DNA from 2 places in the Paeniglutamicibacter sp. ORCA_105 genome. Region 2 is predicted to be linked to the other one. Evidence: predicted binding sites of a transcription regulator. Region 2 holds the regulator's gene; the other holds the start of a gene.

Region 1 (18,997 bases), on a different contig from region 2:
ATCGGCGCCTGTCACGGTTTCGGGGGTCTCAGAGACCCCAGCAAGCGAGTCGACTCAGGCTTCCGCCGAAGCAGTGCAAGCCCCCGTGGGCGGAGTCGCCGTGGTGGCTTGCACCATCTTGGATTTTGCGACACTTTTTGCACTGACGTCGTGCGAATCTGGTGAGTCACCGGCGCCTGTTACGGTCACGGCCACGGAGACTGTTTCGGGGGCGGAAGAGACCCCGGCAAGCGAGTCAACTCAAGCTTCCGCCGACGTAGCGCAAGCCACCGGGGACGTAGCCGACGCGGGGAGCAGCAGCGACGGAAAAGTCGGCCAAAAGCTCGTCAACGGTGGGGTTACATTGACCGTTACCAAAGTCGAAATCGCCGAGACCATCCCGATGAACCGTACGGGTTACGAAACCGGCACCGAGTTAGGCAAGATTACCCACGAGAGGCCCGAAAAGGGCGGCAAGTTTTTGCGGGTTGACACCTTGGTTGAGAACACCAGTAATGTCTCCATGGATTTGACTTGCGGTTGGGTGATCGAAGCCAAGACCCTCGACTCCCAGAAGCGCGAGTTCGACAGTATTGATGGCCTTGATTACCTGGAGAACAATCCCGGATGCAACGACGGATTGCAGCCTGGATTCAAAGCTGACATGAGCTATGTTTACCTGCTTCCGGAAGATGCCGACGCCACCAGCTTCAAATTCCGGAATCTAGACATCCAAGCCGAAACCGAATACACCACAATCACTTTTGATCAGCCCCTGAAGTAACCCACAACTCAAGACCCGTCTTTCCGGTAGGAAGACGGCTTTGTGCGCATTATTCAGAACCGTATTGATCACCAGCCGAGCCGATAGTATTCCAGCCGTGTGACGGTGCGAATGACCTTCGGCAATTCGGTAAGTCTGGCGCGGTATCCGGTGGCAAGGATCTTCCAGTTTTCAGGTGCGCCATGGCCCGTTCCACGGCGGAGCGAATCAGGCTGATCTGCTTGCAATACGCCTTGTCGTGGTCGTTGGGTTCCCCGCCGGCAGGCTTCTTCAACGGGATGATCGCGTTGGTGCCGATGTAGGCGGGATCCGCCAGCCATGTGTGCTCCTTGAGGATCTCTTCCCAGCCGACTTCTCTCAGCGCCCAGCTGTCGTGGCGGCGTCACGGGACCGGGATCGAAACGCTCAGCAGGTGTCCCTGGTCGTTGGAAGCGACCTGGCCCAGTAGTCCGTGGCGGCGTTTCTTGCCTGAATAGTTTTTCGTGATTCCCGCCCTGAATTTCCGTGTTGGTATGTCGTTTCCATCCACCACCACCCCGGCCCAGCGGATGAGGTAGTTTTGGATTCCAGTGCCGCGGTCAATTCAGGACATTTAAATTTATCTACAAGTAAACCCTTGTAGACTGCAACTTGCCTCAGAACCACCCCAAGGAGTACATAGTGTTGAACCCGCTCGACCTCGGCTCGACCTCGTCCCCGCAGGCAGGAAACCCACTGGAGTTGGATCCGCCGAAGCCCATAGTTGAGGTGGTGGTTCATGTTCCGGAGAAGGTCGGCGGCATGATCCTGGTGGATGCCGAGGCGCAGCAGAAGCACGCTGAGAACGCCAAGAGCTTTCTTGATGACCTGCTGGCCACACCTCTCCAGAGCCCGGAGTTTCAGACCAAGCTGGCTCAATTGACCCGGCTGGGTGAGGGGACGATGCAGCAGGCAAGCGGCGCGTCCAACCGCATGTTGAAGAGGCCCGCAGCCGCACTCGCAGCGGATGGCGCGGACCCTGCGTCCCGTACCGGAAACTCCTTGGTGGAACTGCGACAGATCGTCACCGACCTGGATCCCAAGCGCCACGACTTGACGGGCACGAAGCGGATTTTCAGGTTCCTGCCCGGCGGCAGCGCCATCCAGCGATACTTCATGAAGTACGAGTCGGCGCAACAGCAACTTGATGCCATTACCAAGGCACTCAAGGGTGGGCAGGACGACCTCCGGCAGGACAATGCCGCCATCCAGACCGAACGCGATGCCCTTTGGGCGGCGATGGGGCAGTTGGCAAACTACGCCGTGCTCGCGAGCCACCTGGGTGACGGTTTGGAACGGCGGATTGAAGAGCTGCGCAACATGGGCAAAACGGATGACGCCACAACGCTGGAAGCAGATGCCCTCTTTTACGTCCGTCAACGCCACCAAGACCTGTTGACCCAGATGGCGGTGTCCATCCAAGGGTACTTGGCTCTTGACGTGGTCAAGAAGAACAACTCGGAGCTGATCAAGGGCGTGGATCGCGCGCTGGACACCACTCTCGCGGCGCTGCGGGTCGCGGTGATAGTTGCGCAAGCCTTGGCCCAGCAAAAGATCGTTCTGGCGCAAATCGATGCCCTCAATTCGACCACGTCGGACTTGATTGTCTCGACCTCCGAGCTCCTCCGCTCCCAAGGCACGGCCATCCACCAGAATGCTGCCCAAGCCACGATCGACCCCGCCAAGTTGCAACAGGCATTCGACAATGTATTCCAGGCCATGGACGAAATCGACAGGTTCAAGGCCGAAGCAGCACAATCGATGAAACAGACAGTGCAGGTTCTTGAGGGTCAAGTTAGCCGAGCGCGAGGTCAGCTCGAGCGCAGTCACGCCTCTGACGCAGCCACTACGCACACACGGAGGGCGTAGTGATCTCGCGCCTCACTGCAGGGAACGTCTTCAAGGTAGCGCTTGCCGTTCTATTTTTTCCTCTCATCGCCTTTCTCGTGCTCGTCATCGGGATGGGTGCCAAGAACAAGAAGGTGCTTCTTGAGGGCGGGATCTATGCCGCCATCTTCATTGTTGCCGTTTCCCTTCCTGGCGACATTGCTGCTGTTCCCGGGATAGCGGCAATGGGCGTTTCGGCCGTGCGGTCCTACATGCTTCGCGATCTCTGGCTCCCCAAAAGGGTACGGAAACCGCGACTTGGCAACACGGTCCAGGAGCACGCACCTATGCGCCCTCCCGTCCCGCCGTCCCAGGCTGCAGCTTCGCTCCCCGGGTCGTCGGACGAATTGTCGACCGCTCTGACATGGGTGAGCTCGCAGGCCAAGCAGAACCAGCACCGACTCCCTGCTGACACCTATGTAACCATCCTGGAAACCTGCCAGATGCTGGACTCGGTTATCGACGCGGAAACCCGGCAGCCCTCTGGCGATGCGCGCTTTGAGTATGAACTCGAAGCCATGGTGCGGGAGTACCTACCAAATGTTCTTCAGGGATTCCTGGCCGTACCGCCGAGCATGGTGGACAACCGGCAACCAAACGGGCGAACACCCAATGAGGAATTGGTTGAGCAACTTCGCCTCCTTCTGGGACAGGCCGAGACGTTGCACTCCACCCGGCACAACCAAACGTCGGCGGATTTGACCAGTACGGGCAACTTCCTCAGGGAGCGGTTCGGGCACCACCAACCAGGTGGCTTCGACTTCGGGATCAAGTAGGAGATCAGGTCCGAAGATGCTCGGGTCGTAGCTGGCAATGAGCACTCCGCATGCGTGCACATCAGCGGCAGGTTCTTCCAGGGCGCGCTGGACGACGCCGCGCTGTGGAACCGCGTCCTCACCGGCGACGAGCTGGACACCATCTGGAACGATGGCGACGGCACGGCGGTACCCGTCAGCTGCCCCGAGGCCAACGGCACGCCCGGGTGGTGGGAGCCCCGCAAGGACTAAGGCATATCGAACATCGGAGAGCCCCGCCGCGCCGTTTATACCCACCGGATTCGGCCCCGTGATGCCCGGCGCCCCGTCAGTGTTCTTCGCGGTCTTCGGCTAAGACGCCATGAGTACCGCGGCCGAGGAGTCCACCGGCGGCAAGAAGCACATGCCCACGGCCATCATCATCTCCCTCGTCATCGCCATGCTGCAATACGTCGCCGCCGCACTGGTCCTCACCGGTATGCAGAACTACCGGGATATCGACCCGACCGTGGGAATCGACTCTGCGTTCAACCGCGTGGGCTTCCGGTCATTGCCACGATCATCTCCGTGTTCGCCGTCCTGTCCATCCTCACCGTGATGCTCTCCTTCCTGCTCGGCGTCACCCACGTCTGGTTCTCCAAGACCGACCGCCAGGGCACCCCGCAGCGCGTCACCTGGATCGCCGGCATCGCCTCCGCCTTCCTGGCTACTGACGCACAAAACACTTTGCCCCCCTGGCTCGGCGATGCCGCAAGGCGTCCGTAGTACTGGGCCCGTGTTCGGTTGGCGCGACCGCGAACTCAGTTTGCGGCTAAACCACTGCCTCGGCCAATGGCTTCAATGTCCAACTCGGTGAGCCGTTCCCCGATGTGTGCCCATCGGCGGGATCCTGGTGGGTCATGCCGATGGCGTGGGTGACGACGTCTGCCAGTAGCCCGTTTCGCTCGTATGCTTGCCGCTGCCGGGTGGCACCTGTTCCGTTGCTGAGGACCCGGTCAAGGGCTTCCTCGACGTAGGCCGCGTCCCCGGACTCAATCAACGCATCCCGCACATGGTCATGGAGTGCCGAAAAGACGTTTCGTGCGGTGTCCGGCCTGTGCGTTACGGGGTGGAGCAGTTCACCGCGGATGCCCCACCGGCTGGCCATCCAGACCCCCTGGCGCAGGACGATGGCCGGAACCATGTCAGGTTCCATTCCGGCCTCCCATTCCCGGGCGGCAGTCTCCACCAGGGCCCGCACCAGGGCTGCAAGCAGGACGGTATCCCTGGGATCAAGGCAAACGTCGGACACCCTGATCTCGACGGTGGGGTGCCGGGCGGACAGACGGGCGTCAAAATCCGGGTTGATGACCACTCCGGTGGCTGATATGTCCGCCACCAGCGAGTGGTAGGCCCACGCCGACCCGAAGACCTCCATAGGACCGGCCGAGGACCACCGGTTCCAGGCCTGCGTGCGGTAACTGGCGTAGCCGCTGTCCTGGCCGTTCCAGAACGGGGAATTTGAGCTCAACGCCATGAGCGACGGCAACCAGGACCGGATGCGATCCAAGACAGCTACGCCCTCCTCATCCGAGCCGACGGACACGTGGACATGGAGTCCGCAAGTCAGCTGCTCGCGCGCCGTCAGGGCATACTTTTCCACCAGGGCGTCATAGCGTTCGTTCCGAGTGGGATGGGGCGAAACCGCCAGCGGAGAGGTGGCCAGCGCGACGATCCTCGCACCCGCTTTTCGGGCCAGCGAGTCGGCGTAGGCGCGCCCCTCCAGTATCTCCGTGGCGAGCCCGGCCAGGCTGCTGTGCGGGTGCGTGATGACTTCGAGCTGTTCCTGATGCAGCTCTGCGGACAGCATCTGCCGGGCGGATGAGCCGGTCGTCCGCGAACTTGCATCGTGGAGGCCCATCACCTCCGCGGACAGGGGCACGGGGACCCCGTTGACGGGGTCCACGATCAGGAATTCTTCTTCAACACCAAAGGTACGCACCTCCTAAGTGTGGACTATGAAAGCGACAACTGAATCCACGCCTAACGACAGGCCGTCGCAGGCCCGGTTCACCGGAAGGATCTTGGCCTAAACGGGCCAAGACATAAAAGTAAACGGGCTCCTCGCCACCTCTGCGGGCGAGCTCGAAAGCGGGCGGTCCGTTCCGGTAATTGACGTCGAAAACGTCAACAGCCGCATCGGTGCGGGCGACAGTTAAAGGGCATCCACTTTTTATCCCTCCTGCGCCCAGCGGGGCGGATTTCGACGACCGGGGTTCCTGCGAGCGCATGCTTCACGCCTGAATGGTCCACGCAGCCGTTCCTTGGCGGCGCGACCGCTGTCATCGCCACGATCATGTCCGCGTTCGCGGTCCTGTCCAACCTCACCGTGATGCTCACCTTCCTGCTGGGCGTCACCCGCGTCTGGTTCTCCATGAGCCGCGACGGTCTCCTGACCCTTGAAGACAATTGGTGTCAAGTGCTCCGGGAGCGGTGGAAACCCGAGAAGGTCCGGCTCCTGTTGATAGCTACACGGGGTGCTTCACGAGGAGTACGAAACCCCGCTGGAGTCACGCGTCAGCGGCCGCTGGTAGCCACAGGATGCCGGCCATGCAATCTCTCGCCGGTTCGAGAAAAGCACCCTGAAAATCACCCTTCTACAATGCTCCGGGCACTCGTTTCCGCGTAGAATGGCCAAGACGCTGGGAGCCCGCTCCGGTGACTCCCGGACCTTTCCGCACGGAGAAACCCATGCACAAAATTCCAGCCCAAATTCCCACCCGCCATCCACGGATCAGCAGAACTGCCGCAGGACTTCTCGGCATTGTCGCCCTGATCGCCGCGGCCGGCCCCGTCTCGGCCTCCCCGGGTCACCACGGACCCGGGGACAATCCGCCGGAGAGCATCGAGCTTCCCAACGCCTCCTCGGCCGAGGGCATTGCCGCCGGCGGCGGCAGCTCGTTTTACGCGGGAGACCTCTTCGAAGGCGACATCTACCGCGGCAGCCTGAACAGGGGAACGGCCAAGGAGATCATCGATGCCCCCGACGGCCGCAAGGCAGTCGGCATGGAATTCAACAAACGGCATGATCTGCTGGCTGTGGCCGGCGGCGATACCGGCCAGGCCTACTTCTACGACACGGACACCGGCGAAACCGTCGCCAAGTACCAACTGGCGCAAGCGGGGACGTCGTTTATCAACGATGTGACTCTGACGCGCCGCGGTGCCTGGTTCACCAACTCGCTCAAGGGCGAGTTGTACTTCGTCCCGATCGACCGCCACAACGGCGAGCCGGGGAAGGCCAGAACGCTCGACTTGAAAGGCCCGGCGAGCGAAACACCCGGGGACTTCAACCTCAACGGCATTGCCGTAGCCGAGGACGGCCGCACACTCGTGGTCGCCCACTCGGCCAAGGCCTCCCTCTTCACCGTGAACGCCAGGAGCGGAGAAAGCAGGCTGATCAGCAACCTGGACCTCCCCTTCGTGGATGGCATCGAGATCGATGGCCGGAATGTGTGGGCCGTTCAGAACACGATCAACCAAGTGAGCCGGATTAGGGTCTCCGATGACCTGCGCCGCGGCAAGGTCAAGGAGATCATCACCGACGAACTCTTCGAAACACCGACAACGGCGGCCCTCATCGGGGACAATCTGGCGGTGATCAACGCCAAGTTCAACACCGGGTTCCCGCCGACGGCCGACACCTATGAAGCTGTCATCGTCGACGCGTTCGGCGAAGACTGATCCCCCCTGTCCAGCGCCTCCGTGGGCATGCTGGCGACTGATGTCCAGGTGCCAGCATGCCCAGGTGGACGACGTGATCACGACTCTCACTATCAATCTGTCATAGCTGCGTTCTGCGAACTTCGTTGGGCGCCGCAGCGAGCTCGCCGAGGCCAAAAAAACGGTCTCCCAAAACAATTCGTTGCCGGCTTGGGTCACGGCCCGCAGCCGTCGATCCTCGGCGAAGTCGATGCCGTTGCGACTGGGCAACGTGAGGCGCAGGGCCTCCCGCATGGGCGACATCGAAGGTTCCACATCCGTCCCGACCAACCGTTGACCATGCCAAGGGGCGTGGTTAGAGTTGCCGCATATGCGCCCCCGGCATTAGCTCGCCGCGGAATCCTCCCATGGAGTGACGCCCTCGGATCCCCCGCCCAGCGCAATGACGCGCGTCCGGCCGCTCCGACGGAACGTACCCGTAGGGGCCCTTCAGGGTCCCACGTCGAAAGACATCCCCCATGAAAATCGCACGCACCTTGCTGGCCGGGTTGGCCAGCATCCCCTTGGTCTTGGCCATGGCTGCCTCCGCCCCCGCAGGCACGGGCACCGTCCAACGCGACGACGGAGGCGAAGCGCCGGCGCTCAGCGACGGCTTCTCACGCTCCGTTCTCGCCACCGGCCTCGACAATCCCTTCGAGGTCATCTACGGCCCGGACGACCAGCTCTGGGTCACCGAACGCGGCGCCGGACGGGTCACCAAGATCGACCCCGAAGACGGAACCAAGACCACCATCCTGACCATCGATGAATCCCTCTCAACCCCCGGAGAACAAGACGGCCTGCTGGGCATGGCCCTGCACCCCGACCTGCTCAAGCGCGGCAAGAACAAAAACCAGTACGTCTACCTCTCCTACACCTACGCCGGCGACGACGAGACGGATGCCCTGGGCCGCCAGCAGAAGATCGTCCGCTACACCTACGACCGCCGCGACGAGACCCTGGAGAACCCCTTCGAGCTGCTCACCGCGCTGCCGGCCAGCGACGACCACAACTCCGGCCGGCTGGCCATCGCCCCGGACGGGACGCTCCACTACACCCTCGGGGACCGCGGGAACAACCAGGACCTCAACGCCTGCCGCCCCAACCTCGCCCAGGTACTACCGACGCGAGGCGAGGTCCGCGACGAAGACTGGTTCAACTACCAGGGCAAGTCGCTGCGCATGGAACTGGACGGGGACATCCCGAAGGACAACCCGCGCATCAACGGGGTCCGGAGCCACGTCTACACCTACGGCCACCGCAATGCCCAGGGTCTTGTCTTTGCCGATGACGGGAACCTCTACTCCTCCGAGCAGGGCCCCAAGAGCGATGACGAGATCAACGAGCTGGTCGCCGGCGGCAACTACGGATGGCCCAACGTAGCTGGATTCAAGGACGACTCCGCTTACGTCTTTGGCGACTGGTCGGCCGCAGAGGGATGCGGGGACGAAGTGCCCTACGACGCATTCGTCATCCCGGATGCGGTCCCGCAGTTCGCCGAGCATGAATTCCGCATGGACATGGTCCAGCCGCTGCGCACCTACTACACGGTCCCGGATACGCACGACTTCCAGGGCGACGCCTGCGAACCTTCGGGCCTGTTCTTCATCTGCTACCCGACCATCGCCCCGTCCAACCTGGACTTCTACGGAGATGACGAGATTCCCGGCTGGGAAGACTCACTGCTGATGACCACCCTCAAGACCGGCGCTGTCTTCAGGGTCGAGCTCACCGACGACGGCGAACTCGACGAGTCCCAACAGCTGTGGAATTCGGTGAACCGCTACCGGGACACCGCCATCAACGAGGACGGCAAAACGATCTACGTGGCCACGGACAAGGACGGACTGGCCCGCGGCACCAACGGCGACGCCACCACCGAGCTGGAAGACCCCGGCGCCATCCTGGTCTTCACCCACGAGGACGACGATTAGGGAAGGGACTGGCCCAAACCACGCCAACGATTTCAAATGCCGAATGCCGGTGTCCTCCCAACATGGGAGGACACCGGCATTCGGCGTTGGAGGAACACCTCGGCGGGCGTGATGTCGGCTAAGGGGAAAGAGAGGGGTCGGGTGTGAACGCCCAGGGTTTTGGCGCGGTGCCGCTCCCCCGGCAGCCGCAGCTGTTACCGGCTAAGGCGCGGGATCGACGTTGTCTTTGCCCGGCCGGAACCCGGCGATTGCGGCACGGACGTCGCCCTCCTCGTGGTGCCCGCCCTTCTTCTTGCCGAACGGCAGCACCTTGAGCAGCGGGTGGAGGATGGCCATGATGGCACTACCCCAGATGATTCCGAGGATGGCCGAGCACAGAGTGTTCACGAGCCAGGCCAGGAAGCCGCCCACTACGGGGATCCCGGCGAAAGGTGTCTCGAGGGCATGGACCAAGTCATAGGGAGCGTGCCACCCCAGATCGTGGGCCCCCTGCAACATGATGTGGCCACCGACCCAGAGCATGGCGATCGTCCCGACAAAGGTGATAGCTGCCAGCACGGCGGGCATGCCCTTGACCAGCATCTCGCCGAAGCGCTTTGTCCCTGCGGAGTCCTTGGTGGCCAGGTGCAGGCCGATGTCGTCCATCTTCACAATGAGTCCGACGGCGCCGTACACGAGCACCGTGATCGCGAGCGCCACGACGATAAGGATGATGGCCCGCGACAGCAGGGACTCGGTGGCCACCTCGTTCATGGAGATGACCATGATTTCGCAGGACAGGATGAAGTCGGTGGTGATGGCGCCCTTGATGACCTTGGCCTCCGCTGCCGGACCACGTTCGACCGCTGGGGACTTCTCGGCCTCGTGGTGGCCGCGGAGCTTGTGCCAGACCTTCTCGGCACCCTCGTAGCAGAGATAGGTGCCGCCCAGCATGAGGATGAACGGAATGGCCCCCGGAAGGAACGCGCTGACCAGCAGCAGCGCCGGCAGGATGATCAACAGCTTGTTGCGCAACGAGCCCCAAAAGATCTTCTTGATCATCGGCAGTTCGCGGGACGGGTCGGCCCCGGAGACGTACTGCGGGGTGACGGCGGCGTCGTCGATGACCACGCCGGCGGCCTTGGCCCCCGCCTTCGCGGCTCCGGCGGCGACGTCGTCCACCGAGGCGGCCGCAATGCGGGCCAAGGCCGCGACATCGTCCAGCAGGGCGACGAGACCGCCGCTCACAGGGCGCCCCGGTGCTGCTCGAGGGCGGACGGCTGAGCGAGGAAGCCTCTGTCAAGGCGCATAATTGGCATGCTCCGAGTATATGGTGGCGAGCAGACCGGAGACGAGGGAAACGGGGGTCGGCGGTACAGGAAAGGCTGACCCGGCCGGACTTTCCCCAGCGCACCGAGGCCGTTAGCGGTTGCCGGTACGGCGGATCCTGGCCATGTCGACGTGGCCGTTGAGGAACGGAACGCCCTCGGCCTCAAGCAACGCCCGGGCTTCCCCGCCGTGGCATGTCGCCGGCGTGCCGTCGGCATAGACGATCCGCCACCACGGCACGTCGTCGTCCAGGGCCGACACCGCGCGACCTGCCTGCCGGGGGCCGATTCCCACCGCCCGCCCGATCTCGCCATAGGTCGCGACGCAACCGGCAGGGATCGCCACCACCGCTGCCCGGACCTCCTCGCCCACGTCCATGCTCATCCTTCTTCGGACGCGGGATAGGTGATTTTCCCGCCCTTCACCTTGGCGAACGCTGTCATGTTCGCCGGCCGGGTCAAGGAGGTTGACATGATGTCGGAGACCTCCACCCCGGCGACAAGAAGCGCATCGGTGACCAACCTCCGGTGGCATCTCCACGGCACGGCCTCGCTGCACATGATGGCCGGCACGGATTCATCCGCGACCTTCAACAGCTCGGCGAGCCCGGACCCGAACTCTGCACTCGACATGTAATCGGCGTAGTCACGGAAGGCCTTGACCCTCCACCCCGTGTTCGGACTGGCCACGCCGGCCGGCGTGTGCCTGCGACCGCCCAGATTCCGGATCCACCGGTACCCGATATCCACGGGCAACGCTTCCTTGATCGCGTCTTGGTTCCACTGCGGAAATTTCCGTGACGCCGGAAACGAACGGACGTCCACCAATTTACTCACCCCGTTGGTGCGCAACATCTCCAGCACCTCGTCAAAGCCACGGGTGGAATGGCCAATCGTGAAGACGTGCGGCTTCGCGTGGTCGGCTGCCCGATTTTCCATCGTCGAACTCCCCCTCACCAGAGTCTGTCGATTCCGTACCGGGTGGCCCTTTCTTCCGCCCTGTACCAACGTTCCCCTTCAGTCTGGCATGGCGCTACGCAACGGCTCAGGTTCCGCAGAAGGTCCGGTAGGGGCCGAAGTCTTCCGGGGCCGCGGTGGCGTACCGCTCGAAGCCGGGACGCTCCTCGAATGGTGCGGTGACCGCAGCCAGGAGCTTCGAGAACGGCTCCAGGTCGCCGTCGACGGCGGCAGCGAGCGCCTCTTCGACGAGGTGGTTCCGCGGGATGTAGACGGGGTTGGCCTGGTCCATCAGCTCCGCATCCGGATGAAGTGCCCGCCAGCGCTGAACCCAGGCAACGAATGCGGCCGGGTTCGAGAACATGGAGCGCGCGGGTTCGGCATTCCCGCGCGCGGCCGTGCCCAGGCTCCGGAAGAAGGACGTGTAATCGACGCGGTCTTCCTGCAGGAGGGTGAACAGTTCCTCGGTGAGTGATGTGGCTGCTTGATCCGCGAGGCCGTCGGCCAGGCCGAGCTTGGTTTTCATTCCGGCCAACCACTCGGCGCTGTACTTGCTGTGGAAGGCGCCGAGCGATTCCTGTGCCAAGGCAACGGCCTGCTCCTGGTCCTCGTGGAAGAGGGGAAGGAGGGCCTCCGCGAGACGGGCGAGGTTCCACTGCGCCACGATGGGCTGGTGGCCATAGGCATAGCGGCCGGCTTCGTCGATCGAGCTGTAGACCGTGGCCGGATCGAATACGTCCATGAAGGCGCACGGCCCGTAGTCGATGCTCTCCCCCGAGATGGTCATGTTGTCCGTATTCATGACGCCGTGGATGAAACCCACCAGCATCCACCGGGCCAGCAGCGATGCCTGGGCCTCGACCACGGCTTCGAAGAGCGCGAGGTAGGGGTTCTGCGCCTGGGCTGCTCCCGGATAATGGCGCGCGATCGCATGGTCTGCGAGACGACGCAGCAGGTCCTGATTGTCCATGGCCCGGGCATACTGGAAGCTCCCTACCCGCAGATGGCTGCTCGCCACCCGGGTCAGCACGGCCCCGGGAAGCATGGTCTCGCGGCGAATTTGCTGTCCTGTCGCCACCACGGCCAGGGAGCGTGTGGTGGGAATGCCCAAGGCGTGCATCGCCTCACTGATCACGTATTCGCGCAGCATCGGACCGACTGCGGCGAACCCGTCACCGCCGCGGGCAAACGGGGTGCGTCCGGAACCCTTGAGGTGGATGTCCCGAAGACGGCCGTCGGCATCCAGAACCTCGCCGAGCAGCAGCGCCCGTCCGTCGCCCAGACGCGGCGAGTAGGAGCCGAACTGATGGCCGGCATATCCCTGCGCAACTGGAGTGGCACCATGGGGTAGCGCGTTGCCGATCAGCAGCCCCAGGCCCTCGGCATTGCGCAGGGACGCGGGATCGAAGCCCAGCTGGGCGGCCAGCGGCTCGTTGAGCACCAGCAGCCGCGGATCCGGAGCCTGCTCCGCCTGCCAGGGAATGGCCAGCTCGGGAAGTTCACGGGCAAATTGGCCGTCAAATGTGACGGCGGCTTGTGCTTCGACGCTCATCTTCCAAGGATACCGTCGAGGTGGTGCGGTCGGTGGGGACGACGTAGCCAGGCAACGTTCGCGGCACCGAACGCTCACGGCATTGAACGCTCACGGCATTGAACGCTCACATGGCCGTCGACTCGCTCATGCCCGGGCGCCGGTCGCAGGTCGGTGAACCCAATTCGCGGACCGCATTGCAAAAGAGTTCCCTCATCGGGTCGGATGATGCAACATGTGAGAACGCAGCAGGTCGCTGCAGCCACGATCTTCGGAAAGGGCCACACCATGACCAGCCACACTGCACGTACAGGCACAGAGCGCACCAATGTCCAGAAGGCGGCATTGGCCGTCGGCGCAGTCTTTCTACTCGTCGGGATCCTGGGATTTGTTCCAGGGATCACCTCCAACTACGACCAGCTTTCCTTCGCGGGCCACGACTCGGACGCGATGCTGATGGGCGTGTTCCAGGTTTCCATCCTGCACAACGTCGTACACCTGCTCTTCGGCATCGGAGGCATCGCATTGGCCCGGACCCCCGGCACAGCCAAGAACTACTTGCTGTGGGGCGGGGTGGTTTACCTCGTGCTGTGGATCTACGGGCTGCTCATCGACCACGACACCGAGGCCAATTTCGTGCCGGTGAACGACGCGGACAACTGGCTGCATCTGGTCTTGGGTCTGGGCATGGTTGCCCTCGCCCTGCTGCTGACCCGCACCGCGGACGCGGGCACCCGCCGGCCCGGACACGGAAATCTCAACAAGAACCTGTGAACGGGGGCACCAAGGTGAGCAGACACGAAGAACTCGAGCCACTGCGCATCGGCAGACTCGAAGCCCGCCCAACCGGGCCTTTCCAGTACTCCGTCCGCATAGTCCGCAGCGGAAGGGAGCTGGGAGCTGTCCGCCTCTGCGACGACCAGCGCTTCGAGGCCACGACCGGGACAGGAAGCTTCGCCGGGGTGCACAGGACATTGGTCGAGGCCATGGAAGCCTTGGCCTCGGGGACGATGGACGACACCGCCCAGGCGCCCGAGGCACGCCCTGCCCCGGACCCTGCCCCGGTTCATCGGAATCCGGCACCCTTGGGGCGCATCCGTCCAGTCCGCCGCGGCGTCTATGTTGGTCTCACGGCCAGACGCAGCGCTGTCCCGTGATCAGGCGTACTGCCCTCCCCGAGCACCGCGACCCGGACGGCATACCGGATCCGGCGCGGTGCCGGGTGTTCGCCGGATCGACGTTCAGAGGTTTCCGGATCCCTCAATGAAGGCCTTGGCGTGGTCGACTGCTTTCTTGAAGGCGTCGTTGCGCAAGGTAATGCTTCGCAGGTTCTCCGATTCGATGTAATCAGGGATCCCCGGGCGCAGCAGCCAAATGTCGCCGGCCGGCGGCAGGTAAAACATGGCGAAGGACCTGCGATGTTCGTCGTCTGTCCATACGGGGACGACCGCCAGCGCGGCACCCGTGTCAATGTTGATCCACTGGGCACGCGGCATGGGCTGTTCATGGACTTCCGGGTCCAAGAAAGGGGCGGTGCCCTCGCCCCAACGTTTCTCGAACCGTTCATGGAAGGCCGGCAGTAACGGCGAATCGTAGCGACGCCATGCGCTCATCTAAAAACACCTCCTGGCGGCGGTCCGACAACGGGACCGGTGATCATTGACTGGCCGTGAGCGCGCGGGCCGGGCGGCCCGCGGCACAAAAGGGACATCGGGCTACTTCTCCGCCGGGAACCCTCCGGTTCCCGGCGGAGCCGCACCCCCCCCTATTTGCTGTGTTTGAATGTGTGTTGGTCCCCGGCCGTGGGCCGGGGACCAAGTCACGGAAAGCGATTCCAACGGAAAACCGGTGGCCCTTGCTGCGAGGTGGCGTGTCCTATGGAAAGCGCCTTTGCCCAGGCACGGCTAGCCGTTGGCATGCCTTCCAGCTGCGGAACGTGGAACCGGGGGTATCCTGGCTTAGCTTCTGATGGCCTGGCGCTCCCCGCCCTTGCTGGTGATGGCAATCTTGCGCGGCTTGGCCTGCTCGGCCACCGGGATGCGCAAGCTCAGCACGCCGGAGTCGTAACTGGCTTCGATGTTCTCCGTATCCAGGTTTTCTCCCAGGACCAGCTGGCGGCTGAACACGCCCCGGGGCCGCTCGGCGGCAAGCATCTCCACGTTCTCTTCCACATCCGGGCGTTCGGCCCGGATGGTCACCACATTTCGTTCCACGTCCAGGTTGATCGAGTCCGGGCTGACCCCGGGCAAGTCAAACTGAACCTCGAAGGTGTCACCGTCACGCCAGGCGTCCATGGTCATGGTGGTCGGTCGGGCTGAGGTCCCCAAAACCTGCTGGGCGAGCCGGTCGATTTCACGGAAAGGATCTGTTCGCATCAACATGGCTTTCTCTCCTTTGTGGTGTCAATTGATGCAATTTTGGGTGATGGATCCCCACCGGAACCTATATCGGTGGGGATAGATTTTTTATAGCACGCGTGACAGTCTGGTGCAAGAGGATTATCTGGAATTAAGTCTGGAAGGGGATCGACCATGGTAAGCAGGGATCCAGGGTCGCGCGGGGTCTATGCCATCTCGGTCGCGGCCGAGCTGGTGGGGATGGGGCAGCAAAACCTGCGCCTGTACGAACGGGCCGGATTGTTGGAGCCGGGACGCACCGAAGGAGGAACCCGCCGCTATAGCGACAACGACATAGTGATCCTGCGAAGGATCGCCGAACTCCTCGCCCTCGGCCTCAACCTTTCCGGCATCCGTCTGGCCTTGGCCCTCGAGGCGGAAAACACGGCCTTGCGCCTGGAACTCTCGCGGCATAGCGACGGTCCCGACGACGCGGAACCTGCACCCCAACCCTAGGGCTAGCCTCACCCACCGCCCCTCATCCAGAAGGCCAACGGCCGTCATCCAGGCATCGATGCCATGGGACACTGGCAGGCACCTCCACCAACCTCACAGCGCAGCCCCCCACGCAGATCATGGACTACAGGAGCATGCAAGGCTACTGTTTTCCCGAAGAGGACCGGTCAAGGGCGAGAAACAAGGGGCTGGCATGTCAACTATTGCTGCAACGAACGCCGGCAACCGGGGAACCACGTCCAAGACATTCATCGGGCCCGACATCGTTCCCGGTGTCCTCTTGGGTGTGGGGCTCGGCTTGATCGTCGGCGGAATCTTGTTGCACCGACGGACGGACTCGGGGGCACACCGAGGGACTGGCCGCGCCAGTGGTCCGAGGTTCCATGTGGCGGGACGGCCCGGCACCCAGGTGCACGTGCATAGCGTTGGAACCGGCCCGGACACATATGTCTTGATTCACGGCATAGGCGTCTCGTCGCGCTATTTTCGCCCACTCGCCAAGGAATTGGCACGCACCGCCACGGTCCACAACATCGAATTGCCAGGCCACGGAAGCACGCCGAAACCACGTCGAACTTTGAGCGTGCCGGATTACGCACGCGCCGTGTGGGACGCCCTTGACGAATTGGGGGCACATCGGCCCATCCTGGTCGGGCACTCCATGGGGTCCCAGATAGCCGTGGAGATGGCGAACATGCGCGCGGCTGCGTCACCCCGCCTCGTGTTGTTGGGGCCCACCAATTACCCTCCCGAGCGCGGATTCTGGCTCCAGACCCTGCGGCTGGGGCAGGACACCCTCCGCGAGCCATGGCGGATCAACGCCATCGTACTCAGCGACTACATTTTCCGTTGCCGCCCGCCCTGGTACTTCAGGACAGTTCCAGCAATGCTTTCGAATCACATCGAAAACGGAATCGCCAATATTCAGGTGCCCGTGTTGGTTATCCGCGGGACACAGGATCCAATCGTCCCGGCAGCATGGACCTCCGCCCTCGCGCACCTGGCGCCGCATGGCTCGATGGCGCAGATCGACGACGAGAGCCACGTCATGATGTACCGCTCCGCAGCCGAGGTTGCAGCGCTGTGTCGTGCGCCGGCTTCGCACTGTAGCTCCCGACTAGGCGATGCACGGGGAAAAGCGGGTGCCGCAATTTGAGTTTCCAGCCGTTTCCAGTGCGGTCCAATGCCTCGTGTGCCTGAACGTCCAGAACCGTCCAATGAGTGTCGCCAGTGCCCGGTGTCTGGAGGCCGCACAGCCGCTCTGCTCCTCCCCTGTACGAAGGGCGCAGAGACGTCCAACTCGCGGATGGGCTTGTCAGGTGAAGTTCACCAATAGGGCATCAACTGATGGTTTCAAAGGTACTGGTCTGCGCGTGTCGGGTTTTCGGCGGACAGCGAAAATTCAAAACCCATAAGTTCTCATCACGGTAAGAATATGGATAAGCGCTCCGGCGCCACACTCGCAGATGACTGTCCTGTTCATTTACAACGCCTTACCTGGACCAAGGCGATGAAACGTTCGCCTTGGGGCTCGGGATGGCCATGGAGGTGTACTCGGGATGGCCATGGAGGTGTAGTGGTGTGTTTGTGATCCAGAACAATACCGAGGCTCAGAGGTACGAATTTTATGAGGCCGGAAGTCGTATTGGATTTGTGCAGTACGAAATGCACGAGAAGCAGATGTGGGTGCTTTACACCCAAATGCGGCGCAAGTTCAAGAGCGCTGCTCGGGCGAATAGGGCGATGGGTTTCATCCTGGAAGATGCGCAGCGCAGCCGTATCGAGGTGGTTCCGTTCTGTCCCGCCTTTCGGGTGTTCATGTGCCAGAACCCGGTCAATCCCGCGTTGGTGCCGGAAGAATGGCACGAACGCGTCGGCGGTGCGATCAATGGCGAGCAGGACGAGCCCGATCGGGCGGTATTGAAGTACATCCGCTTCACCGGGAGCCCTTGGCGGAAATCATCGGCTGCGCAATCTGCAGCCCTCGCCTCCTAAACAGCGGATCGCAACAACCCATCTCCCTCGGCGTGTGCCGTTTCTGTCTGCGCGGGCGAGTGACGCCCGATACCTGCATGAAAATACGGCACAACGTCGAGGGGGTGGGTTCGATCCCCACATGTATCCCGTCGAAGGCCAAGCCCGAGGAGCCAAATCGGTCCGCGCCGACGCGCTGCGGAATGCCCGCCGAGGCGCGCAGCGAGTCGGCGTGGGTTTACGGGCCAATCCTCCACCCTGTTGCGCGGTCGCGTACGTTTTGCTTCTCCCGTAGGTGCACCGTTGGTAGTCTTCCTGCAATGGCAAAGACCGCAGAATGAGGGGTGGTTTCCTTGAATGAAGGTGGGCTGACAGACGCCGTACAGGAAGCGGGGGCGGTGGAGTTGCTCCTGATCCGGCACGGAGAGAGCGAAGGCAACGTTGCTGCCACCGCGGCGCGCCTGGCCGGTGCGGAGGTCATCGAGGTCCCCGCGCGGGATGCCGACGTGTATTTGTCCAGCACCGGGCAGGAACAGGCCAAGGCGTTGGGTACTGCCCTGGCCCGGGTCCATGACGATTTCCGGCCCGATACGGTGGTGTCATCGCCCTACACACGAGCCAAGCAGACAGCGGAAATCGCTGTCCAGACAGCCAAGTGGCCGCTGGCGGTCCGCACCGATGAACGGCTGCGGGACCGCGAGCTGGGCATCCTGGACCGGCTGACGAGCCTGGGTGTGGAGAATCGGTTCCCGGAGGAAGCCGAGAGGCGGCGCTGGTTGGGCAAGCTGTACTACCGTCCTCCAGGCGGTGAGTCGTGGGCCGATGTGGCGCTCCGGCTGAGATCCGTCCTGGAAGAGCTGAACAGGCTCGGAAATGGACGCAGGGTGGTGCTGGTATGCCACGACGCAGTGATCATGCTGTTCCGATACATCCTGGAGGGCATGACGGAGGAAGAGCTTCTGGACCTTGCCGCAAGTACGTCCATACTCAATGCCTCGAGCACACGCTACGTGCGTCCCTCCGGCTCCGGACCGTGGACATTGGAGAGCTTCAACGTAGCCGACCATCTCATCGAGCAGGGCGTGACGGTTACCGAGCACGCAGGAGACACCAATGTCCACCCGCATTGATCGCAAAGGCGGGGATCCCACGCCAGTGACACCGTCCCTGCTGCGCGATTGGCCGCTGCCGGCACCCGGGGAAGACAAGTACTCCCGCGGCACGGTCCTGGTCATCGGCGGTGGACGAACGACGCCCGGGGCTGCGGTGCTTGCCGGA
Region 2 (9,705 bases):
TGGGCGAGCCGGGGACGCCGGGGCGCAGCTCGTCCATGGGGAAGCTCATCACGTCGGTGGGGCCTTCGAGGTCCATCCACTCCACATGCAGCGCGCTCATCGGCTCTTCGTCGAGCAGGATGATGGAGACATCCGTTTCCGGGTGCACATAGAGTTCCGCCAGGATATGGCGTCCCAGCGCACTGACGCGCTCCAGGTCCGCCGCAACCGCGGATTCGTTGTTGACCTCTACGCTCATGGGGATTGCTCCTGGTTTTCGGGCGCGGGGCCCTGCTGTTTCTTTTCGGCCGCGTGTTCGGGGTTCTTCGAGGTGCCGGCGCGACGGCGGGCACGCGCCTGGGACCGGTTGAAATTGGGGTCCTGGCGCACCGTCCAGCGCTCGTAGGCGCCGACGATGGCACCCACCAGCCGGTGGCGGACCACGTCGCTGGCGTCAAGTTCGCAGAAGGCGATGTCGTCTACGCCCTCGAGGATCTCGGTGACCACGCGCAGCCCCGACTTGGTGCCGCCGGGAAGGTCGACCTGGGTGATATCCCCGGTCACGACGATCTTGGACCCGAAGCCGAGCCGCGTGAGAAACATCTTCATCTGCTCGGGCGTGGTGTTCTGCGCCTCGTCCAGGATGATGAAGGCGTCGTTGAGCGTGCGCCCGCGCATGTAGGCCAGGGGCGCGACCTCGATGGTGCCGGCGGCCAGGAGCCTGGGCATCGAGTCGGGCTCGATCATGTCGTGCAGCGCATCGTAGAGCGGGCGCAGGTAGGGGTCGATCTTGTCGGTGAGCGTTCCGGGCAGGAAGCCGAGCTTCTCCCCCGCCTCGACGGCCGGGCGGGTCAGGATGATGCGGCTGACTTCCTTGGCCTGCAGCGCGGCGACCGCCTTGGCCATGGCCAGGTAGGTCTTGCCGGTGCCGGCGGGGCCGATGCCGAAGATGACGGTGTTCTCGTCAATCGCATCGACGTAGCTCTTCTGGTTCACGGTCTTGGGCCGGATGGCCTTGCCGCGGCCCGAGAGGATCTTCAGGCCCAGCACCGATTGGGCGTCGTCGGCGCCGGTGCTTTCCAGCATGCGCACCAATTGCTCAATGGTCTGGGCGGAAATGCGTGTGCCGTTTCCGGCCAGCGTGCGGGCCTCGGAAATCACGCGCAGGGCCTTGTGGGCCTGGACCGCATCGCCGCTGACCTTCAGCTCGTTGCCGCGGACGTGCAAATCCGCCTGCGGATAGGCTCCCGTGATCACGCGCAGCAGCTCATCGTGCGCACCGAGTGTGGCGACCATTTGGTCCGAACTGTCGAACTGGACCAGGGCGTCGGTTCCCCGGGGCTGGCCCACTTGGTTCAATTGTTGGTCCATATGACTGTTGAAGCCTCCGCATTCCGTGCCGGCGAATGGCGCCTGCGGTCGTTCCGCGGCCAGGGTTCCCTGCACTTATCCAATCCTATCGTGGATGGAAGCGTCGGGACTTGGAAGTGCCGGCCAAGACTACCCGTGTGGCGGCAGGGGGGGTGCGGCCAAGAAACCAAATACCGAATGGTTTGCAAATTGGGGGGGCAACGATTCGGGCACAACTTGCATCGATACATATCAATCAGGCAACAGTCCACGCGAATCGCGGATTTCCCGCCCTACCGGTCGTCAACCTATGCCAAGCTGGGGAAGGACCCACGGCAATCCCCCCCGCCATGCCGGTCCAGCCATTCGCCCCAGATTCCTGCAGAGAGCCCAGTATTCCGATGTCCCGTTCCCGCCGGTCCCCCCGTTCCCGCCTTGCGGTACTGGGGATGACTGTGGCGCTTGGCGCCCTGGCCGCGTGCGGGCTGGGTGTACCGGGCGAGCGGTATTCCATGCCGAAAGCGGCAACCAGCGTGCAGTCGCCTGCGCCGTTGCCGAGCGTGGAGATGGAATCACTGAACACCACCGCACACATCCCGGTGTATTGGTTGGCTGAAAACGACGGAACCGTTTCCCTGTACCGGGAGTTCGTTCGCGTCAAGGAGGCGGCCGATCCCATCGCCGACTCGGTGCGCTACATGCTCTCGCAAGAGCCGGCGGACCCCCGCTATTTCAGCGCCTGGCGCCCCAGCTCGTCCGTCGGCGCCTCAATCGGCCCCGACAACGTCATCACCTTGGACCTCTCGGCCAAGGCCTTCGGCTCGGACGTCGATGAGGGACTGGCCGAACGTTCCATTGCCCAATTGGTGTTCACGGCCACCGCGGCCGCGTCGAACGCCGGAATCCTCACCGAGGGACTGGAACCCACCGTGCGGATCCTCGTCGACGGCGAAACCGGCTACGAGGCCTTTGACCACATCACCCTGGACCACGACTTCGGGCGCGACACCGCGCTGGCCGCGCCGCTGTGGATCATCGACCCACAATTCGGTACCACACAGAAGGCCGGCCAGGTCACCTTCCATGGCGTGAGCGCGATGTTCTCCGGCGGGGAGTTCTGGGAAATCACCCGCCGCGCCGAATCCGGCGACGAGGACACCGTCGTGGCCTCCGGTGCACTGCACACCGGCGGCGATGCGCTGGGACACAACGAATTTTCCTTCAGCTATGTGCTGGCCCCCGGCGAATACACGTTCACGGCCTGGGGCGTCGACGCGCAGACCGGCGGCCGCTCCGGCACCGAGTCCAAGGACTTCACCGTCAAGCACTAGGCCTTGCACGCCTAGTGCTTGACGGGCGCCCCACCAGCACAAAAAGATCCCACCGTTCCCCGCCGGAAAAACTCCAGCGGGGAACGGTGGGATCTTTTGTGTCCTAGAGCTGCCCCAGCAGGTGCCGGGTGAGCACCAGTGCGGCCGGCCCGGCCGTGGAGGCGCGCAGCACATGGCTTCCCAGCAGGGCCACCATGGCACCGGCCGCGGTGAAGCGGTCGAGCTCGGCATCGGAGATCCCGCCCTCGGGTCCCACCACCAGCTGGATCTCCTGACGCGTCCCGGATTCGTCCGGCACCGGCATGGGGGCGGCTTCCAGCCACCCGGCAACCACGGCCGCGAGGGACTCGGTGCCGCGTTCGTGCAGGACGACCACCAGGGCAGGAACCGGGCCGGAGACCCGTTCGGCGATGTCCCGGGCAAGCTCTGCACTGTTGAGCATCGGGCGCACCTCGGGCAGGAAGGTGCGGCGGGACTGCTTGAGCGCGGCGAGCACCGTGCCCTCCCATTTGGCGAGGGCCTTGGCAGCCTTCGCGTCGTTCCAGCGCACGATGGCCCGGTCCGACTGCCAGGGACGCACCGCGTCGATGCCCAGTTCGACTGCGGACTCCACCGCCTGCAAATCCCTGTCCCCCTTGGCCAGCGCCTGCACCAGGGTGACGGCCACCGGCTGCAGCGCCTCGGCTTCGAGGGCGCGCACCGTTGCGACAAGTGCCGCCTTCTGCGTCGCGGTGACCTCGGCGACCGCCCGCACTCCCGAGCCGTCGACCAGGTCGATCATTTCGCCCACGCGGACGCGCTTGACCGTCACCGCATGGTGGCCCTCGGGGCCGTCCAGCTGAAGCTCGGCGTCTACCCGCGCATCCTTGAGATCACCGGGCGACAGGAAGAAGCACTGGTTGCTCATGCGCCCAGGTTGCCCAGCTTCCCGCGCAGCCGCGAGAACATTCCGCCACTGTTTTCCATGCGGCCCTCGGCGAATTCCTCGCCGCGGAGCTTGGCCAGCTGCTGAAGCAGCTCACGCTGTTCGGAGTCGATCTTGGTGGGGGTCTCCACCTGCAGGTGGACGATGATGTCCCCGCGCTTGCCGCCGCGCAGGCGCGGAACGCCCAAGCCCGGAAGCCGAACGGTGTCCCCTGACTGCGCGCCGGATTCGACCTCGATGACCTGGGAGCCGTCGAAGGTCTCCAGGTCCAGGTCCGCGCCGAGGGCGGCGGCCGTCATCGGCACGTTCATGCGCGCGTGCAGGTCAACGCCGTCGCGTTCGAAGATCTTGTGCCGGCGGACCTCGATCTCGACGTAAAGATCGCCGTTCGGTCCGCCGCCCGGGCCGGCCTCGCCCTGGCTGGCCAGGTGGATGCGGGTGCCGCTGGCAACGCCGGCGGGAACCTTGAGCTGCTTGGAAATGCGTTCGCGGATGCGGCCCTGGCCGTTGCAGTCGATGCAGGGGTCGGGGATGGTGGTGCCGAAGCCGCGGCAGGCGGCACAGGTCTCAACCGTCATCATCTGGCCCAGGAACGAGCGCACCGGACGCTGGACCTGTCCGGCACCGTGGCAGATGGTGCAGGTGACCGGGGAGGTGCCCGGACGGCAGCAGCTGCCCTCGCAGGTCGGGCAGGTGACTGCCGTTTCCATCTCCAGCGGGTAGACGGTCCCGGCCACCGCGTCGGCCAGGTCGATGGTGGCGGTGATCAACGCGTCGCGGCCGCGCTGGGTGCGCGAAGCAGGACCCTGGGCCCCGCCGCCGCCGAAGAACTGCTCGAAGATGTCACCGAAGCCACCCCCGCCGAATCCTCCGCCGCCGCCGAAGCCGGTCTGGCCGTTGCCGTTCTCGTTGCCAGTGGCATCGTAGTTGGCGCGCTTGTCCGCATCGGAGAGCACCTCGTAGGCGCGGGTGACCAGCTTGAACTTCTCGCTCGCGTCCTCGCCGGGGTTCACGTCCGGGTGGAGCTTTCGGGCCAACTTGCGGTAGGCCTTCTTGATTTCCTCGCCGGTGGCGTCCTTGCTGACGCCCAGGACTTCGTAATGGGTGCTCACAGTGCTCGCTGTGTCCTTTCGTACTTCAAGAAATATGTTTCGACCCGCATTAGCCGGCCAGGATTCGGGAAAGATATCGGGCGACGGCGCGAACCGCGGCCATCGAGGTGGGATAGTTCATCCGCGTCGGACCCAGCACGCCGATCATGGCCTGCTCGCCGGGACCGTATCCGGTGGCGACCACCGAGGCCTCGGTCAGGGCGCCGTATTGGTTTTCCGTGCCGATGCCCACCGCAATGCCGTGGGCGTCCTGTTCGAGCTCGGAGAAGAGGCGCAAAAGCACCACCTGTTCCTCGAGCGCCTCCAGCACCGGGGTGATGCTTAGCGGGAAATCCAGGTTGGCGCGGGCCAGGTTCGCGGTGCCGGCGGTGAGGATCCTGTCCACCGAGGAATTGCGCGCCAGGGCGCCAAGGGCCTCGGCCAACGCACGGACCGCCGGTGCCAGGCGCGGCTCGACGAGTTCCGGGACGCCCTGGGCGAGCCGGACGACGTCGGATATCGGCTTGGCGTCCAGGACGGAGAGAAGCACCGCGCGCAGTTGCTGCAGGTCCGACTCCCCCAAGGAGGGCGGGAGCAGGATCACGCGCTGTTCGACCTTGCCACTGGAGGCGATGAGCACCACCAGGGTCTGCCCGCCGCCCAGTCCCACCAATTCGATGTGGCGAACGGTGGCATTCGAATAGTGCGGCACCTGGATCAGGGCAACCTGCCGGGTGATGCTGGCCAGCAGCCTCACGGTGTTTTCCAGCACGTCGTTGACGTCGTGGGACCCCTCGAGCAGCGCCGCGATGGCGCGTCGTTCCGCGCCGGAGAGCGGCTTGATGTCCCCGATTTGGTCAACGAAGTGCCGGTAGCCCTTTTCCGTGGGGATCCGCCCGGAGGAGGTATGCGGGGCCACGATGAGCCCCTCTTCCTCCAGCGATGCCATGTCGTTGCGGATCGTGGCGGCGGAGACGCCCAAATCGTGGCGATCGAGCAGGGCACGCGAACCAACGGGCTCCCGTGACTGCACGTAGTCCTCAACGATGGCTCGAAGGACTTCGAGCCTACGTGGTTCGGTCATTCTCACCTCTCCCAGCAAGCCGGATCACCATGGTCTAGGGGGCAGTGTCCACACCCCCGGGCGCGCACCGAGGCCCGACGGCAGGCATTGGCACTCGACACGTTCAACTGCTAAGTCTAATACCTTTCGCATCCCTTGTTAGCATGGTTTGGTCCGTGACCGCGATGCCGCGTTCGACACATCAGCCAGCGGGAGGGCGGAACGCTGCCCGGCCCCTGGCAAACGAATCCGCTGCGTGCATCGGTCCGGGACCTGTTGACCACTAGCTGAAAGTGACACGATGAGCTACCACGGCTGGGGCGCCCAGGACATCAGCGCCCCCAGGAAACGCACACTGCGCAAGGTCCCGCTGGCCCGCGGCCTGCTGCTGGAGGACGTGGAAAGCGGATGGGTCGGCGAGGTGGTTCGCACCGAAAAATCCGGCGGCATGCGCGTGCTGGTTCTCGAGGACCGCCACGGACGCACCAAGTCCTTCCGCGCCGGCTTCGGCTTCCTGCTCGAGGGCGAGCCGGTGGAAATCATCGAACCCGCCGCTGCTCCCCCGGCTCCCCAGGGAACCGCACGCAGCGCCTCCGGCTCGCGCATGGTCGCCGACCTGAAGGCACGCACGGCGCGTGCCAGCCGCGTCTGGGTCGAGGGCAAGCACGATGCCCAGCTGGTCGAGAAGGTGTGGGGCCACGACCTGCGCGTGGAGGGCATCGTCGTCGAACCGCTGCACGGCGTCGACGACCTGGCCGGTGCCATCCGTGCCTTCGCCCCCTCCCCGCAGCGCAAGCTCGGCATCCTGGTCGACCACCTCGTGGCAGGAACCAAGGAGGCAAGGATCGCCGCCGAGGCGATGCGCGTGCCCGGCGCTGCCGGCAACGTACTGATCGTCGGGCACCCCTACGTCGATGTGTGGCAGGCCATCCGCCCCTCCGTGCTGAAGATCAGGGCGTGGCCGGTCGTGCCGCGCGGCACCGACTGGAAGACCGGCATCCTCAAGGGGCTGGGGTGGCCGCACCAGGAGCAAATCGATGTCGCCCAGGGCTGGGAGAGGATCCTGGGCCAGGTGCGCTCCTACGCCGATCTGGAACCGTCGCTGCTGGGCCGGGTCGAGGAAGTCATCGACTTCCTGACCGCCGGGGACCACTGACCCGCCGATCCGCACGTGAGGTTGATCACCGCGCCGACGCGAACGGGCACGTGGGACCATCGGGGATAACGCGGAATCCCGGCCAAATCCGCCGGCTGGTCCCAATTGCGCAACGAACGGCATTTCGTGTTCGCCGGTGTCACCCGATTGGGGATAAACTGGCCAACGGTTCACCCAACCCAACGAAGAGGACATCAGCAGTGGTAAACGAGGCACGAAATGCTCCCGGCGGCGACAGCCAGTCGGATCGATTCGAAGGTTCCTCGGCCGCGCCCCTGCCTCTGACCCCCTCCGAGGATCGCCAATGGGCCATGATCGCCCACTTCGGCGCGATCCTGGGCTGCATTCCCTCCTTGGTCATCTACGCGGTCTTCCGGGCGCGCGGCCCGTTCACTGCCCAGGAATCCAGGGAAGCGCTGAACTTCACCTTCCCGCTGACCGTCCTGGCCATCGTGCTGCACCTGTTCTCGATGATCCCCGGGATTGGCTGGATCTTCGCGATCCTGGTGGTGGCCATCTGGCTCTTCCTGACCATCAGCGGAGTGCGTGCGGGAATCAACGTCAACAAGTCCCGCCCCTACCGCTACGGATTGAACCTGCGTCTCTTCCGGTAGCAGCGAAACGTACAAAAAAGGAAGGTGTGGTCGAAAGCCCCTCGGGGTTTCCGACCACACCTTCCTTTGTGCCCTGCCAAATCGCCTGGGACTAGAAATCCAGCAAACGCCGCAGCACGGCATCGGCCAGCAGCCGGCCCTGCAGGGTGAGTACGACCTTCCTGGCGAAGGCCGCCTCGGGCACCACCAGTCCATCGGCGATCAGCCCGGCAATGGCCTTGCGGCCCGCGGGCTCAAGGTCCGCGGTGTCCATTCCATCCACGATGCGGGTCAGCAGCATCGCCTTCTCCAGGTAGCGCGCCTCGGCGTCAGGGGTTTCCCGTCCTGCCGCCGGAGAGGTGCCGGCGTCGATGCGCTGCTGGTAGGCGGCCGGGTGCTTCACGTTCCACCAGCGCAGCCCGCCCACGTGTGAGTGCGCTCCGGGGCCCGCTCCCCACCAGTCGCCGCCCTGCCAGTAGGCAAGGTTGTGCAGGCACCGTGCGGATTCGTCCTTGGACCAGTTGCTGACCTCATACCATTTGTATCCGGCGGCGGCGAAGAGCTCGTCGGCGATCAGGTACTTGTCGGCGTGGTCGTCGTCATCGATGTTGGCGACTTCACCGCGGCGGATCTGCCCGGCCAGCCGGGTGCCTTCCTCGATGATCAGCGCATAGGCCGAAATGTGGTCGGGATCGTAGGACAAGGCCGTGGCCACGCTGGTGCGCCAGTCCTCGATCGACTCCCCCGGGGTGCCGTAGATCAAGTCGACGCTGACCTGCAGGCCGGCGTCCTTGGCCCACTGCACGGCCTGGCCAACCCGCGCGGGGTTGTGGGTGCGGTCAAGGGTCTTCAGGACGTGCGGGACCGCCGACTGCATGCCGATGGACACGCGGGTGAACCCGCCGTCGGCCAACAGCCGCAGGGATTCGGGCGTCACCGAATCCGGGTTGGCCTCGGTGGTGACCTCGGCGTCGGGCGCCAGGTCCCACTGGGTGCGGATCTCGGCCAGCACCCGGACCAGGTCCCCGGCGGGCAGTAGCGTGGGGGTTCCGCCGCCGAAAAAGACGGTGGAGACCTCGCGCCGCGGCACGCCCGATTCCTCCAGGGCCTTCGCGCCAAAGGCGATTTCCGCGGAAACCGCCTCGGCGTAGGTGTCCTGGCTGGAACCGGAGCCCAGCTCATGCGCCGTGTAGGTGTTGAAGTCGCAGTAACCGCAGCGCACCGCGCAGAACGGAATATGGACGTAGACCGAAAAACTCCGGTCCACGGCGCCCTCGGCGCAGGTTGCCGGCAGCAACCCGTCCGACGGCGCCGGGTCCCCGAGGGGCAAGGCAGAAGGCATTGCTACTTCTTCTTGGGCTCGTCGGATGACAGGGCGACGATGAAGGCTTCCTGGGGAACCTCCACGCGGCCGACCATCTTCATCCGCTTCTTGCCGGCCTTCTGCTTTTCCAGCAGCTTGCGCTTGCGGCTGATGTCACCGCCGTAGCACTTGGCCAAAACGTCCTTGCGGATGGCGCGGATTGACTCACGGGCAATGATGCGTGAACCGATGGCTGCCTGGATCGGCACCTCGAATTGCTGGCGCGGAATCAGTTCGCGCAGCTTTTGGGTCATCATCAGCCCGTAGGCGTAGGCCTTGTCGCGGTGCGTGACGGCGCTGAATGCGTCGACCTGTTCGCCCTGGAGCAGGATGTCGACCTTGACCAGGTCCGAGACCTGCTCGCCGTCGGCCTTCCAGTCCAGCGAGGCGTAACCGCGGGTCTTTGACTTCAGCACGTCGAAGAAATCGAAGACGATTTCCGCCAGCGGAAGCCAGTACCGGATCTCCACGCGTTCCTCGGAGAGGTAGTCCATGCCGCGCATGACACCACGGCGTGACTGGCACAGTTCCATGATGGCGCCGACGAATTCGTTGGGCGCCAGGATCGTGCCGGCCACCATCGGCTCGTGGACCTCGAGGATCTTCCCGTCGGGGAACTCGCTCGGGTTGGTCACGGTGCGCAGCTTCTTGTCATCGGTCATGACCTCGTACACCACGTTGGGTGCGGTGGAGATCAAGTCAAGGTTGAATTCGGCCTCGAGGCGCTCACGGGTGATTTCCAAGTGCAACAGGCCCAGGAAACCGACACGGAAACCGAAGCCCAGGGCCACGGAGGTCTCCGGGACGTAGGTCAACGCGGCGTCATTGAGCTGCAGCTTGTCCAGCGCATCGCG

What was found. The regulator HrcA, encoded in region 2, represses chaperone genes, less so after heat shock. The targets are predictions, from matches to a motif close to TTNGCACTCGNNNNNNNCGAGTGCNAA.
Region 1: a site for HrcA is predicted at 15,361-15,387, ahead of ACIPUB_RS00705 (Hsp20/alpha crystallin family protein). Genes of this name have one in related genera too.

The regions. Positions count from the first base shown of each region.
Region 1 covers NZ_JBIXLM010000001.1:133,321-152,317, forward strand. Annotated here, with positions in the region: gene ACIPUB_RS00625 (hypothetical protein) at 1-763, shown strand, start outside; gene ACIPUB_RS00630 (transposase family protein) at 813-1,124, opposite strand; gene ACIPUB_RS00635 (toxic anion resistance protein) at 1,424-2,650, shown strand; gene ACIPUB_RS00640 (hypothetical protein) at 2,650-3,444, shown strand; gene ACIPUB_RS00645 (hypothetical protein) at 3,499-3,675, shown strand; partial or broken gene ACIPUB_RS00650 (amino acid permease) at 3,707-4,131, shown strand; gene ACIPUB_RS00655 (glutamate--cysteine ligase) at 4,235-5,404, opposite strand; gene ACIPUB_RS00660 (SMP-30/gluconolactonase/LRE family protein) at 6,154-7,146, shown strand; gene ACIPUB_RS00665 (glucose/sorbosone family PQQ-dependent dehydrogenase) at 7,644-9,098, shown strand; gene ACIPUB_RS00670 (DUF808 domain-containing protein) at 9,300-10,325, opposite strand; gene ACIPUB_RS00675 (MGMT family protein) at 10,500-10,790, opposite strand; gene ACIPUB_RS00680 (DUF488 family protein) at 10,787-11,344, opposite strand; gene ACIPUB_RS00685 (protein adenylyltransferase SelO) at 11,451-12,914, opposite strand; gene ACIPUB_RS00690 (DUF4383 domain-containing protein) at 13,182-13,667, shown strand; gene ACIPUB_RS00695 (hypothetical protein) at 13,682-14,050, shown strand; gene ACIPUB_RS00700 (hypothetical protein) at 14,135-14,506, opposite strand; gene ACIPUB_RS00705 (Hsp20/alpha crystallin family protein) at 14,852-15,274, opposite strand; gene ACIPUB_RS00710 (MerR family transcriptional regulator) at 15,425-15,745, shown strand; gene ACIPUB_RS00715 (alpha/beta fold hydrolase) at 16,197-16,901, shown strand; gene ACIPUB_RS00720 (hypothetical protein) at 17,327-17,740, shown strand; gene ACIPUB_RS00725 (histidine phosphatase family protein) at 18,073-18,849, shown strand; gene ACIPUB_RS00730 (NAD(P)H-hydrate dehydratase) at 18,833-18,997, shown strand, end outside.
Region 2 covers NZ_JBIXLM010000024.1:23,704-33,408, reverse strand. Annotated here, with positions in the region: gene ybeY (rRNA maturation RNase YbeY) at 1-238, opposite strand, end outside; gene ACIPUB_RS12765 (PhoH family protein) at 235-1,350, opposite strand; gene ACIPUB_RS12760 (GerMN domain-containing protein) at 1,779-2,660, shown strand; gene ACIPUB_RS12755 (16S rRNA (uracil(1498)-N(3))-methyltransferase) at 2,764-3,567, opposite strand; gene dnaJ (molecular chaperone DnaJ) at 3,564-4,697, opposite strand; gene hrcA (heat-inducible transcriptional repressor HrcA) at 4,747-5,760, opposite strand; gene ACIPUB_RS12740 (DUF3097 family protein) at 6,041-6,895, shown strand; gene ACIPUB_RS12735 (DUF4870 domain-containing protein) at 7,096-7,509, shown strand; gene hemW (radical SAM family heme chaperone HemW) at 7,601-8,830, opposite strand; gene lepA (translation elongation factor 4) at 8,833-9,705, opposite strand, start outside.